Regions from separate parts of the Streptomyces sp. NPDC044002 genome, predicted to be linked through region 2. Evidence: predicted binding sites of a transcription regulator. Region 2 holds the regulator's gene; the other holds the start of a gene.
What was found. The regulator HspR, encoded in region 2, represses chaperone genes until heat shock. The targets are predictions, from matches to a motif close to TTGAGNNNNNNNNNCTCAA.

Region 1 (6,436 bases), on a different contig from region 2:
GTGGTCCCGGAAGGTGTGGTTCTGCGCGGGGTCCAGGACCTCCAGGAGGGCGGCCGCCGGGTCGCCCCGGAAGTCGGAGCCGACCTTGTCGATCTCGTCGAGGAGCACGACCGGGTTCATCGACCCGGCCTCCTTGATCGCCCGGACGATGCGGCCGGGCAGGGCGCCGACGTACGTCCGCCGGTGCCCGCGGATCTCGGCCTCATCCCGCACGCCGCCGAGGGCGACCCGGACGAACTTCCGGCCCATGGCGTGGGCGACGCTCTCCCCGAGCGAGGTCTTGCCGACGCCGGGCGGCCCGACCAGCGCGAGGACGGCACCTCCGCGCCGTCCGCCGACGACGCCCATGCCGCGCTCGCCGCGCCGCTTGCGCACGGCGAGGTATTCGGTGATGCGGTCCTTCACGTCGTTCAGCCCGGCGTGCTCGGCATCGAGGACGGCGCGGGCGCCGCGAATGTCGTACGCGTCCTCGGTGCGCTCGGTCCAGGGCAGTTCCAGGACGGTGTCCAGCCAGGTGCGGATCCAGGAGCCCTCGGGGCTCTGGTCGCTGGCCCGCTCCAGCTTGTCGACCTCCTTGAGCGCGGCCTCCCGGACCTTCTCGGGCAGGTCGGCGGCCTCGACGCGGGCGCGGTAGTCGTCGGACTCCTCACCCTCCTTCTCCCCGCCCAGCTCGCGCAGCTCCTTGCGGACGGCCTCCAGCTGGCGGCGGAGCAGGAACTCGCGCTGCTGCTTCTCCACGCCGTCCTGGACGTCCTTGGCGATGGACTCGGCGACGTCCTGTTCGGCGAGGTGGTCGGAGAGCGCCTTGACGGCGAGGCGGAGGCGGGCGACCGGGTCGGTCGTCTCCAGCAGTTCGACCTTCTGGGCCACGCTCAGGAAGGGCGAGTACCCGGAGTTGTCGGCCAGCGCCGACACCCCCTCGATCTGCTGCACCCGGTCCACGACCTGCCAGGCGCCGCGCTTCTTCAGCCAGCTCGTGGCGAGGGCCTTGTACTCCTTGACGAGCTCGGCGACCGCCCCGGGCAGCGGGTCGGGCACCTTCTCGTCGACGGTCTCCCCCTCGACCCAGAGCGCCGCCCCGGGCCCGGTGGTCCCGGCGCCGATCCGGACGCGGCCGCGCCCGCGGATCAGCGCCCCGGGATCCCCGTCGGAGAGCCGCCCGACCTGCTCGACGGTCCCCAGCACACCGATCCCGGCGTATTTCCCGTCGACCCGGGGCACGAGCAGCACCCGGGGCTTCCCGCTGCCCGCCGCCGCCTGCGCGGCCTCGACGGCTCCGCGCACCTCGGCGTCGGACAGGTCCAGGGGAACGACCATCCCGGGCAGCACGACCTCGTCGTCGAGCGGCAGTACAGGCAGGGTGAGCGTTACGGACGTCGAAGCCATGATCTTCCCTCCGGCAGTGAAGTTGAGCTATGCCGACTCAATGCTTCTGCGTCCGGCAATGTTCCCCAACGCCCGTTCGCCGGGGGCGAACACGTCCGACGGGTCCCCCGTAGCACCATGACGGCATGACAGACACACGACGGACCGTCAGCTCGGGCTCCCCGCTGGAACCCCGGATCGGCTTCTCCCGCGCGGTGCGCACGGGGCCCTACGTAGCCGTCGCCGGCACGGCCCCGATCGGGGACGACGGCTCCACGGTCGGCCCGGGCGACGTCCACGCCCAGACGGTGCGCTGCCTGGACATCGCGCAGCGCGCCCTGGAGGAGGCCGGCGCCTCGCTCTCCGACGTCGTGCGGACCCGGATCATGCTCACCGACATCACCGCCTGGGAGGAGGCCGCGCGGGCCCACGGCGAGCGCTTCGCCGCGGTCCGCCCGGTGACGACCTTCGTCGAGGTGTCCCGCTTCATCGACCCGGCCTGGCTGGTGGAGGTGGAGGTCGACGCGGTGGTCCCGCAGGTCCCCTAGAGGGCACGGAGGCGGATGTCGCCCGAGGTGGTGCGCACCGCGATCCGGGACGGGGACCCCGGGGCGTCGCCCAGGGCGTTCTCCCGGTCGCCCGAGTCGGTGTCGGCGGACACCCGGTACGGGGCCTGCGGCGCCCGCAGGGTCACGTCGCCCGAGCTGCTGGTGACGGACACCGAGGCCGGGGCCTTCGCGAAGCCGGCGTCGACGTCCCCGGACGCCGCCCGGAACTCGGCCTCGGCCCCCTCCAGACCGGTGGCGGTGATCCGCCCCGAGGCGGTACGGACCTTCAGCGCGCCCGAGATCCCCTCGGCCCGGACGTCCCCGGACGCCGAGGTCAGCTCGGCCCGGGCGACGCCCCGCACCTCGATGTCCCCGCTGCTGCTCCCGACCTTCACCCGGACCGCGGCCGGGACCTCCAGGCGGTAGTCGATCCAGCAGTCCCCGTCCCCGCAGCCGTCGCTGAAGGTCAGCACCCCGCCCGACACCCGCTGCCCGGGCCGGGGCTCCGCACTCCCCCGGTAGTGGACCACCCGGCGCACGGTGACCCCGGGGCCGGAGCCGGGGACCACCTCCACGTCGCCGCTGCGGGTCCCGGTCAGCTCCACCGCCGTGACCGCCTCGGGGACGGCGGCGTCGGCGTCGAGGGTCTTCACCGGGCCTGCGCCCGTCAGCGCACAGCCGCAGAGGAGGAGGGCGGCCCCGGCGGCGGTGGCGGCAAGGCGGATTGACGTGGTGTGAGGTGCCATGGGACGAGTCTGTCCAACGGCACGCGGAACCGCCCTGGTGCGGGCATCCCAAAACGGGGTGGTGCTGGCCCCACCCCCCGTCCTCAGGGCCCGGTCACCACCGGCCGCAGCTCCGAGGGCAGGCCCCACTCGCTCCACGACCCGTCGTACACCGCGGTCCGCCCGTACCCCGCCAGGGTCGCCCCCAGCGCGAGCACGCAGGCCGTGACGCCCGAACCGCAGCTGAAGTAGAGCCGCTCCCGCTCCCCGGCCAACGCCCCGAACGCCTCGCGCAGTTCCCGGGCCGGCCGCATCAGCCCGTCCGGCCCCTGGAGCTCGCCGAACGGCAGGTTCAGCGCGCCCGGCATGTGCCCGCCCCGCAACCCCGGCCGGGGCTCGGGGGCGGTCCCGGCGAACCGCTCCCGGGTCCGGGCGTCGAACACCGCGGCGGCCGGGTCGGCGAGCGCCTCGGCGACGACCCCGGCGTCCACCAGCAGCCCGGGCCTGGGCCGTGCGGTGAAGGAGCCGCGCGGCCCCTCGTACGCCGCCGCCTCACCCTCGACGTCCAGCCCGGCGGCGACCCACGCGGGCAGGCCCCCGTCCAGCACGGCCACCCGGTCGAAGCCCATGGCGCGCAGCATCCACCAGGCGCGGGCGCTGGAGTAGATCCCGGCACCGTCGTACACGACCACCGTGTCGGCGTCGTGCACCCCGAGCCCGCGCACGGCCTCGGCGAAGTCCTCCGGGGAGGGCATGGTGTGCGGGACCGCAGCCGCGTGGTCGGAGAGGGCGCCGTCGAGGTCGAAGGGCCGCGCCCCGGGAATCCGCACGGGAGCCCCCCGGTGCGCCCCGACGGAGGCGTCGAACACCACGACCCCGCCGAGGCGTTCCGCGAGCCAGTCACTGCCGACCAGCGGACCGGGTATCTCGGATACGGGCATACGGGCACCTCCGGGCGCGGCATCGAACACGATCACGCCCCATCCTGACCCATCCACCCCCGGAACGGGCCGGGTTGGGGGGGCGGGGGCCGGATACCGCCCCGGGCACACCCCGCGGAGGTCACCCGACCCCGCAGCACGGTGCCACGTACCCAGTCACCCACCCACCCGCACCCAGGGAGGCGGGTGGGCAACCACCGCCCCACCCCACGGGGTCGAGGGGGAGATAGCGGGCCCGCACCACGAGCCCCCGCACCAGCCCCCACCCCCTCACCCGCACCGCCCCCGCCACGCGTACACCGCCACCCGGGCCCCGCGGACCGGGGTCACCGAGCAGCGGTCGAACGCCTGCGCCAGGGCCTCGCGCTTCGCCGCCTCCGCCGGGTACGCGTCCAGCGGCTGGTCCGGCGGGTCCAGCAGGGCTATCACCCTCGGGGAGGCCAGGACCGCCGCCCGGACGGCGTCCGGCGGCAGCTCGGTGCCGTGGAGGGTGCGGGACTGCGCCGGGGTGCGGGACAGGGCGACGTCCCGGAGGGGGTCGTACGTCCCGGGTGACGACAGCAGCCACTCCCGCCGCCGGGACGGCATGAACAGCACCGCGTCCCCCGGCCGGGCCCGCTCCCGCACCGCCGCCGCGACGGCGAGGGCGTCGTCCTTGCGCGCCTCCGGGGTGCGCAGCCACACCGACCACCCCGCGAAGGGCACCAGCAGCGCCCCGGCCAGCAGCCACGGCAGCCACCGCGCCCGCGTGCCGCCCGCCCGCGCACCGGCCAGCACGGCGAGGCCGGCCAGCGCGTAGAGGACGTACCGGTCGACGTACCAGGGGTGCGCGAGCGAGACCGTCAGCAGCAGCCCGGGCGGGAGCAGCGCCAGGGGCGCGGCCACCCGTACGAGGTCCCGGTCCCCGGCCCCCCGCGCCAGCAGGGCCACCGCGGCCAGCAGCACCGCGTACGCCGCCCAGTCCTGCCACGACGGCCGTCCCAGCCAGCCCAGCTGCGCCGACGCCTGCCGCGCGCTCACCAGGGCCAGCGGGAGCAGCCCGGCGAGGACGGCGCCCGCCGCCCGGCGCCAGCCCGGCGCCTGCCAGGCGGCGAACGCGTGCGCCGGCAGGGCCAGTACGGCGAACTCGTGCAGCCAGCAGCCCAGCAGGAGCACCACCGCGTAGGCCGCCCACCGCTCGCGCAGCATCAGGTACGTCGCCCAGGCCACGGCCGCCGCGACCAGGGCGTACGAGCGCCCCTCCTGCGCGTACGCCTGTACCGGCGGCAATGCGGCGTACGCGGTGCCGGCGATCAGCGCGGCCCGTTCGCCCGCCAGCCGGTGCGTCACGGCGGCCACTCCGGCGGCGGCGAGGGCCGTGCCGGCCACGGACGGCAGCCGCAGGGCCCACGGGCCGCCGTCCCAGAGGGCGAAGACGCCGTGCATCAGCAGGTAGTAGAGGCCGTGCACCGCGTCGACCTGCCCGAGCAGTTCCCACAGCCCGCCGAGGGGGCGGTGCGCGACCTGCCAGGTGGTGGACTCGTCGCGCCACATGCTCCCGCCGCCCGCGCCGCGCGGCAGGCCCCACAGTCCGAGGAGCACGGCGGTCAGCGGGGGCAGGGCGCGCCAGGGGGTGATGCGGCGGATGGCGGCCTCCGGGTTCTTTCGGTCGGGGGGCGGTGACTCCATACTCGGTGTTCGGTCGGAGTACCTGCGGAGGTGGGTGTGCGAACGATCCGGGCGGCTGGGGCCGCGACGGTGGTGCTGCTGGGCGCGGTGCTGGTCCTGGCCGGCTGCGGCGGCGGGTCCGGGGGCCCTCCGGACGCGACGGCTGCCCCGACGACGGCGGCGACGCCCACGCCCACGCCCCCACCCGCTCCCCCACCCACGCCCACCACGCCCACCCCCGCACCCCCCTCGCCCCCGGCATCCCCCGCACCCCCCGCGGCAACCCAGGCCGCCGGCGAGACGCTCGTCCGCGTGAGCCGCAGCGGCGGTTTCGCGGGCCAGACGCGGACGGTGATCGTCAAGGGCGACGGCTCCTGGAGCCTCCTCGACGGCAAGGCCCGCGACATGCGCTCCGGGAAGCTGGAGCCGCCCCGGCTGGAGGTCCTGCGCACGGCGCTGCGGGAGGCCGACTTCGCGCACCTGCCCCGGGTGGCGACGGCCGATCCGCCGGTCTACGACGGGTTCACGTACGCCTTCGTGCACGGCGGTTTCGAGGTCGCCGCGGACCAGACCGAGCTGGCTCCGGGGCTCCGGAAGGTGCTGGACGCGCTGCCCGGATTCGACACGACGGGATGAATCTCTGATTCCGGATGACCCCGGCTCCTGTCCGAACCCCGCATAGCCGCAGGCCGGTGCCTCCTCTACGCTGCACCCCATCACGCGGGATCTTCAGGGGCGGGACATGGAACAGACACACACCACCCACAGCGTCGCCGCGGCCACCCCAGGTGCGCAGCGGCGCGTGCTCGTGGTCGAGGACGACCGCACCATCGCCGACGCCATCGCGGCCCGGCTGCGGGCCGAGGGCTTCCAGGTGCAGACGGCCTACGACGGGCCGGCCGCGGTCGCGGCCGCGGAGAGCTGGCAGCCCGAGCTGCTGGTGCTGGACGTCATGCTGCCCGGCTTCGACGGGCTGGAGGTCTGCCGCCGGGTCCAGGCGCAGCGGCCGGTCCCGGTGCTGATGCTCACGGCCCGGGACGACGAGACCGACATGCTGGTCGGTCTCGGGGTCGGGGCGGACGACTACATGACGAAGCCGTTCTCGATGCGCGAGCTGGCGGCCCGGGTCCACGTGCTGCTGCGCCGGGTGGAGCGGGCGACGCAGGCCGCGACGGCTCCGCGCGGGGCGACGCTGCGGCTGGGCGATCTG
Region 2 (6,436 bases):
GGAGGCGGGGCTGGCGCGGGTGATCAGCAACAAGCACAGCAAGAAGGTCCGCAACGTCCTGGCGGCGGCCGGCGGCGGCGCCCGGGTGGCGGTCTGCCAGATGGAGGGCCGGCGCTGGGCCACCCTGGAGGGGCGCGCGGTGATCCGTACGGACGAGGCGGCGGTCGCCGAGGCCGTGGCGCGCTACGCGGAGCGGTACGGGCGGATGCCCTCGCCCAATCCGGACCGGGTGGTCCTGGAGATCACCCTCGACCGGGCCATGGGCCGGGCCTGAGGCGGGCCCGAGGCGGGCCTGGGCCGGACCTGAGCCCGGAAAGCGATTGTCCGGTTCAACCACTGGACGCGGACATCACAACGGCGCCATCGTGGTCAGGTCCACGATGGCGCCGTTGTGTGGGGGTAGCACCTGGAGCGATCTGCAACGACGGGGGAATCGCCTCAGGCACTGCGGGGGGTGGCGGTGGTGATATCGGGCTCGAACAGCTGGTGGTCCCGCTGGTCGAGGTTGACGAAGACCATGCCGTACCGCACTTCACAGCGGACGGGCTGCGGTGCGCCCCGGGGGCGGCGCAGGCAGCGGTAGGCGCGGACGTCCTCGTCCTCTTCGCGCACGACGACGATCGGCTGGCCGAAAAGAGTGACCATCAACGAATCGCCGGCGTAGGGGATCGCCGTGGCGAGGTCTATGAACTGCCATCCCGAGCGGTACGCGGATGCCATTTCGCGGCGGAAGTCGCGGTCGTCGGGGGTCATGACGAGGCCTTCGCAGGGGTGCTGTTCCAGCCGAAATCGCTCTCGACGGCGGTTCCGGCCGACGGACCGGCAGCAGCCTGAGCGCTTCCCGTGTCCCCGTCGACGGCGACGACCGCCCCAAAGACCGCAACGGCGGAGAAAACAACGGCAAGCGCCGAGCGAAGCATTCTCTTATACATGGTCGGCTTCGTCCTCACTTGATGGAATCCTCTCCCCCGCACTGTCAGACGATGGCTCATTCAGGCACGTCAGTGCCACAGGGACGATGCATCATGTTCTTACATGTTCAGGACCCTGGGGGGTGGAGATTTGCCCAAGAGCGACATAAACCCGACACATCGCCACCCCGTCACGGAGATGTGCACCGAGGGCGCGCGACTCTACGCGGCGGCCCTGAGCACCGGCCGCGTCGCCCGCGGCGAGGTCGCGAACGCCCCCTGCCTGCTCGAATTCGCGCTACTGCGACCCGACCCGGACGACGCCAACCAGCTGCGCGCGGTTCCCCCGTCCATCGCACTGGCCCAACGGCTCCATCCGCTCGAACGCGAGATCCAGGAGCGCAGGCGCACCGCCGTAGATCTCACCGACGCATTCGAGCCGTTCCTGACCATCAGCGCACAAAGCCCCGCCAACACCCACGCCATCACGGTGCTGGAGGGCTTCGACCAGATCAACGCCGCCATCGACCTGGCCACCGCCGAGTGCCACACCGAGGCCCTGACGGTCCAGCCGGGTGGCGCCCGGCCGACCAACGTGCTCAGCGAGTCCCTGGAGCGGGCCACGCCGATGATCGACCGCGGGGTGAGCATCCGCACGCTCTACCAGCACACGGTGCGGCACAGCCAGGGCACGCTCGCCTACGTGGACCGGATCTCCGCCGGAAAGGTCGAGATCCGCACGCTGGAGGAGCTGATCGAGCGTCTCATGATCTTCGACCGCACCGTGGCCATCATCCCCGCCAGCGACGACCGGCGGGTGGCCCTGGAGCTGCGGCACCCGGGACTGGTGGACTACCTCATCAAGGTCTTCGAGCAACTCTGGCGCAGGGCCGTGCCGTTGGGCGACGAGGTCACGTACACGCACAGTCCGGATGGTATCTCCGGAGTGCAGCGCTCCATTGCACAGCTGCTGATCGAGGGCCACGTGGACGAGGCGATCGCCCGCCGGCTGGGAATGAACGTACGCACCTGCCGCGCGCACATAGCGAAGCTGGCCGCCGCCCTGGGCAGCGGCAGCAGGGCCCAGCTGGGCTACCTCATCGCCCAGTCCGGGATCCTGCACGGCCAGGGGCCCGCCCAGCTCCCCGAGGGCTGACAGGGGCCCTCGGGAGGCCCTCAGGAGCCCCCGGGACACGCCGAAGGCCCCGTCGGGCTCCTCCTGTGCGGGAGAGGCCCGACGGGGCCTTCACGGCGTGCGGGGGCCGCGGTCAGTCGCCCGGGCGCTTGGTGGGGCGCCAGACGACCAGCGCGCTGCCCGGCACCGGCGGCTGGTACGGGACCAGGTCGCGGCGGTACGAGGCGTGCACCTGGGCCTCACGGGCCTGGAGGGCGGCGGCCGCCCCGTCCACGGCGGCGGACAGCTCGGCCACGCGCTGCTGGAGCGCGGCCACCTGGTTCTCCAGTTCGATGATCCGCTTGATGCCGGCCAGGTTGATGCCCTCGTCCTGGGACAGCTGCTGCACCGTGCGGAGCAGCTCGATGTCCCTCGCCGAATACCGCCGGCCGCGGCCGGCCGTACGGTCCGGCGAGACCAGACCGAGGCGGTCGTACTGGCGCAGGGTCTGCGGATGCAGGCCCGAGAGCTGGGCGGCCACCGAGATCACGTAGACCGGGGTCTCGTCGGTGAGCTGGTACGCCCCCTCGCCGAAGCGGGGCTGTCGTCGGCGGCCGTCCATGTCATGCTCCCTTCGCGGACTCGAACAGGAGGGCACGCGGATCCTCGGACCCGGTCGCGTCCCGGTACATCTCCAGGGCCTCGCGGGCCTTGTCGGACAACTCCGCCGGAACCGCGACCTCCACCGTGACGAGCAGGTCGCCGCGGGTGCCGTCCTTGCGGACCGCGCCCTTGCCGCGGGCCCGCATCGTACGGCCGGTCGGGGTGCCCGGGGGCAGCTTCAGCGTCACCGCCGGGCCGCCCAGGGTCGGAACCTTGATGTCGGCTCCGAGGGCCGCCTCCGCGATCGTGACGGGCACGGTCACCGTGAGGTTGTCGTCCTTGCGGCCGAACACCGGGTGGCTGCCGACGTGCACGACGACGTACAGGTCGCCGGCCGGGCCGCCGCGCTCGCCCGGGGCGCCCTTGCCGCGCAGCCGGATCCGCTGGCCGTCGAAGACGCCCGCCGGGATCCGGACCTGCATGGTGCGGGAGGACTTCGCGCGCCCGCTGCCCTTGCAGACCTCGCAGGGGTTCTCCGCGATCAGGCCGCGGCCCTTGCAGTCCGCGCAGGGGTCGGTCAGCGAGAAGCCGCCGCCGCTGCCCCGGGAGACCTGGCCGGTGCCGACGCAGGTCGGGCAGACGCGGGGCGTGCCGTTCTTGTCGCCGGTGCCCGAACAGGCCTTGCAGGGGGCCTGCGAGGACATCCGCAGCGGCACGGTCGCGCCGTCCACGGCCTCCGTGAAGGAGAGCGTGACCTCCGACTCGATGTCCTGGCCGCGGCGCGGCTGGGTGCGGGTCCCCGCACCGGCCCCGGCGCCGCGGTTGAACAGGCCGCCGAAGACGTCGCCGAGGCCGCCGCCGAAGCCGCCCTGGCCGCCGGCCTGGGTGCCCCCGAAGAGGTCGCCCAGGTCGAAGTTGAACGAGCCGCCGCCGCCGGGACCGGCGCGGAAGCCGCCGTTCCCGAACAGCGCGCGGGCGTCGTCGTACTCCTTGCGCTTCTTGGCGTCGCCGAGGACGTCGTTCGCCTCGGAGATCTCCTTGAAGCGCTCCTCGGCCGAGGCGTCGCCCTTGTTGGCGTCCGGGTGGAACTCGCGGGCGAGCTTCCGGTACGCCTTCTTGATCTCGGCCTCGGTGGCGTCCTTCGGGACACCGAGGACCTTGTAGTAGTCCTTCTCGACGAAGTCCTTCGTGCTCATCCCCGGTGTCCCTCCTCTCGGATCCCTACATGGTGTGCGTCAGCCCTTGTCGGGGGCATCCGTGTCCTTGTCGGACGGCGTGTCGCCGTCGCCGGACTCGGACTTCGCGGCGGGTGCCGCGCCCGGCTGGGGCTCGGCCACCGCGACCCGCGCGGGGCGGATCGTGCGCTCGCCGATCCGGTACCCCGGCTGCAGGATCGCCACGCAGGTCGTCTCGGTGACGTCCGGCGCGTACGAGTGCATCAGGGCCTCGTGGATCGTCGGGTCGAAGGGCTCGCCCTCCTTGCCGAACTGCTGCAGCCCCATCTTGGCGGCGGCGGTCTCCAGCGACTCGGCCACCGACTTGAAGCCGCCGACCAGCTCGCCGTGCTCCCGGGCCCGGCCGATGTCGTCCAGGGTCGGGAGGAGCTCCGTCAGCAGGCTCGCGACCGCGATCTCCTTGACGGCGACCCGGTCCCGCTCCACGCGGCGACGGTAGTTCTGGTACTCGGCCTGGAGCCGCTGGAGGTCCGCGGTGCGCTCGCCGAGCGCGGTACGGGCCTGGTCCAGCTGCGCCAGCAGCGCAACATCCTGAGCCTTGTCCCCGGCCGGGGCCGCCTCGTCCTCCTTCTTGGAGGAGTCGGCGGCCTTCGGCTCCGCGTCGTCAGCGCCGGCGCCGGCGGGGACTTCGGGCTTCTCGTCGAAGCCCGGGGTCTCCTCCGACATCAGGCAGCGCCGCCCTTCGGCTTCTCGTCGTCGACGATCTCGGCGTCGACGACGTCGTCGTCGGCCTTGGCCTGGCCCGCGTCACCCGCGGCGCCGGCGGCACCCTGGGCGGCCTGGGCGTCGGCGTAGATGGCCTGGCCGAGCTTCTGGCTGACCGCGGCCAGCTTCTCCGTCGCGGTGCGGATCTCGGCGGTGTCCTCGCCCTTGAGCTTGTCCTTCAGCTCGGTGACGGCCGTCTCGACCTCGGTCTTGACCTCGGCCGGGACCTTCTCCGCGTTGTCCGCGAGGAACTTCTCCGTCTGGTAGACGAGCTGCTCGCCCTGGTTGCGGGACTCGGCGGCCTCCTTGCGGCGCAGGTCCTCGTCCGCGTACTGCTCGGCCTCCTGGCGCATGCGGTCGACCTCGTCCTTGCCGAGCGAGGAGCCGCCGGTGACGGTCATCTTCTGCTCCTTGCCCGTGCCAAGGTCCTTGGCCGTGACGTGCATGATGCCGTTGGCGTCGATGTCGAAGGAGACCTCGATCTGCGGGACGCCGCGCGGGGCCGGCGGCAGGCCCGTCAGCTCGAACATGCCGAGCTTCTTGTTGTACGCCGCGATCTCGCGCTCGCCCTGGTAGACCTGGATCTGCACGGACGGCTGGTTGTCCTCGGCCGTCGTGAAGATCTCCGACCGCTTGGTCGGGATGGTCGTGTTGCGCTCGATGAGCTTGGTCATGATGCCGCCCTTGGTCTCGATGCCGAGGGACAGCGGGGTCACGTCGAGGAGCAGGACGTCCTTGACCTCACCCTTGAGGACACCGGCCTGGAGGGTGGCGCCGATGGCGACGACCTCGTCCGGGTTGACGCCCTTGTTGGCGTCCTGACCGCCGGTGAGCTCCTTGACGAGCTCGGCGACGGCCGGCATGCGGGTGGAGCCGCCGACCAGGACCACGTGGTCGATCTCGGACAGCGCGATGCCGGCGTCCTTGATGACGTTGTGGAACGGGGTCTTGCAGCGGTCGAGCAGGTCCGCGGTCAGCTGCTGGAACTGGGCGCGGGTGAGCTTCTCGTCCAGGTGCAGCGGGCCCTCGGCGGAGGCCGTGATGTAGGGCAGGTTGATCGAGGTCTCCGTGGAGGAGGACAGCTCGATCTTCGCCTTCTCGGCGGCCTCGCGCAGGCGCTGGAGCGCCATCTTGTCCTTGGACAGGTCGACGCCGTGGCCGTTGGCGAACTGCTTCACCAGGTAGTCGACGACGCGCTGGTCCCAGTCGTCGCCACCGAGGTGGTTGTCACCGTTGGTGGCCTTGACCTCGACGACACCGTCGCCGATCTCCAGGAGCGACACGTCGAAGGTGCCGCCACCGAGGTCGAAGACGAGAATGGTCTGGTCGTCCTTGTCGAGGCCGTACGCCAGGGCGGCGGCGGTCGGCTCGTTGACGATGCGCAGGACGTTCAGACCGGCGATCTCGCCGGCCTCCTTCGTCGCCTGGCGCTCGGAGTCGTTGAAGTAGGCAGGAACGGTGATGACCGCGTCCGTGACCTTCTCGCCCAGGTACGCCTCGGCGTCGCGCTTCAGCTTCTGCAGGATGAAGGCGCTCATCTGCTGCGGGTTGAAGTCCTTGCCATCCAGGTTGATCTTCCAGTCAGTGCCCATGTGGCGCTTGACGGAGCGGATGGTCCGGTCAACGTTCGTGACCGCCTGGCGCTTGGCCACCTCGCCGACGAGGACCTCGCCGTTCTTGGCGAAGGCGACGACGGACGGCGTGGTCCTGGCACCCTCGGCGTTGGTGATGACGGTGGGCTCGCCGCCTTCGAGAACGCTGACGACGGAGTTAGTGGTGCCCAGGTCGATGCCGACCGCACGTGCCATTTCAATTCCTCCAGCTGACTTGAGTGGAACAGGCTCAAGAATGCCGTAACGCTGCGCTGG

Region 1: a site for HspR is predicted at 1,409-1,427, ahead of lon (endopeptidase La). Genes of this name have one in related genera too.

Annotation. Positions count from the first base shown of each region.
Region 1 is NZ_JBWKEZ010000048.1:49,452-55,887, reverse strand. It holds gene lon (endopeptidase La) at 1-1,386, opposite strand, end outside; gene AC07A6_RS29430 (RidA family protein) at 1,512-1,913, shown strand; gene AC07A6_RS29425 (DUF4097 family beta strand repeat-containing protein) at 1,910-2,659, opposite strand; gene AC07A6_RS29420 (sulfurtransferase) at 2,743-3,579, opposite strand; gene AC07A6_RS29415 (glycosyltransferase family 39 protein) at 3,850-5,247, opposite strand; gene AC07A6_RS29410 (hypothetical protein) at 5,539-5,862, shown strand; gene AC07A6_RS29405 (response regulator transcription factor) at 5,969-6,436, shown strand, end outside.
Region 2 is NZ_JBWKEZ010000014.1:74,073-80,508, reverse strand. It holds gene AC07A6_RS13575 (pyridoxamine 5'-phosphate oxidase family protein) at 1-274, shown strand, start outside; gene AC07A6_RS13570 (Rieske (2Fe-2S) protein) at 439-753, opposite strand; gene AC07A6_RS13565 (hypothetical protein) at 750-950, opposite strand; gene AC07A6_RS13560 (helix-turn-helix transcriptional regulator) at 1,036-2,067, shown strand; gene AC07A6_RS13555 (heat shock protein transcriptional repressor HspR) at 2,180-2,647, opposite strand; gene dnaJ (molecular chaperone DnaJ) at 2,649-3,824, opposite strand; gene grpE (nucleotide exchange factor GrpE) at 3,864-4,529, opposite strand; gene dnaK (molecular chaperone DnaK) at 4,529-6,376, opposite strand.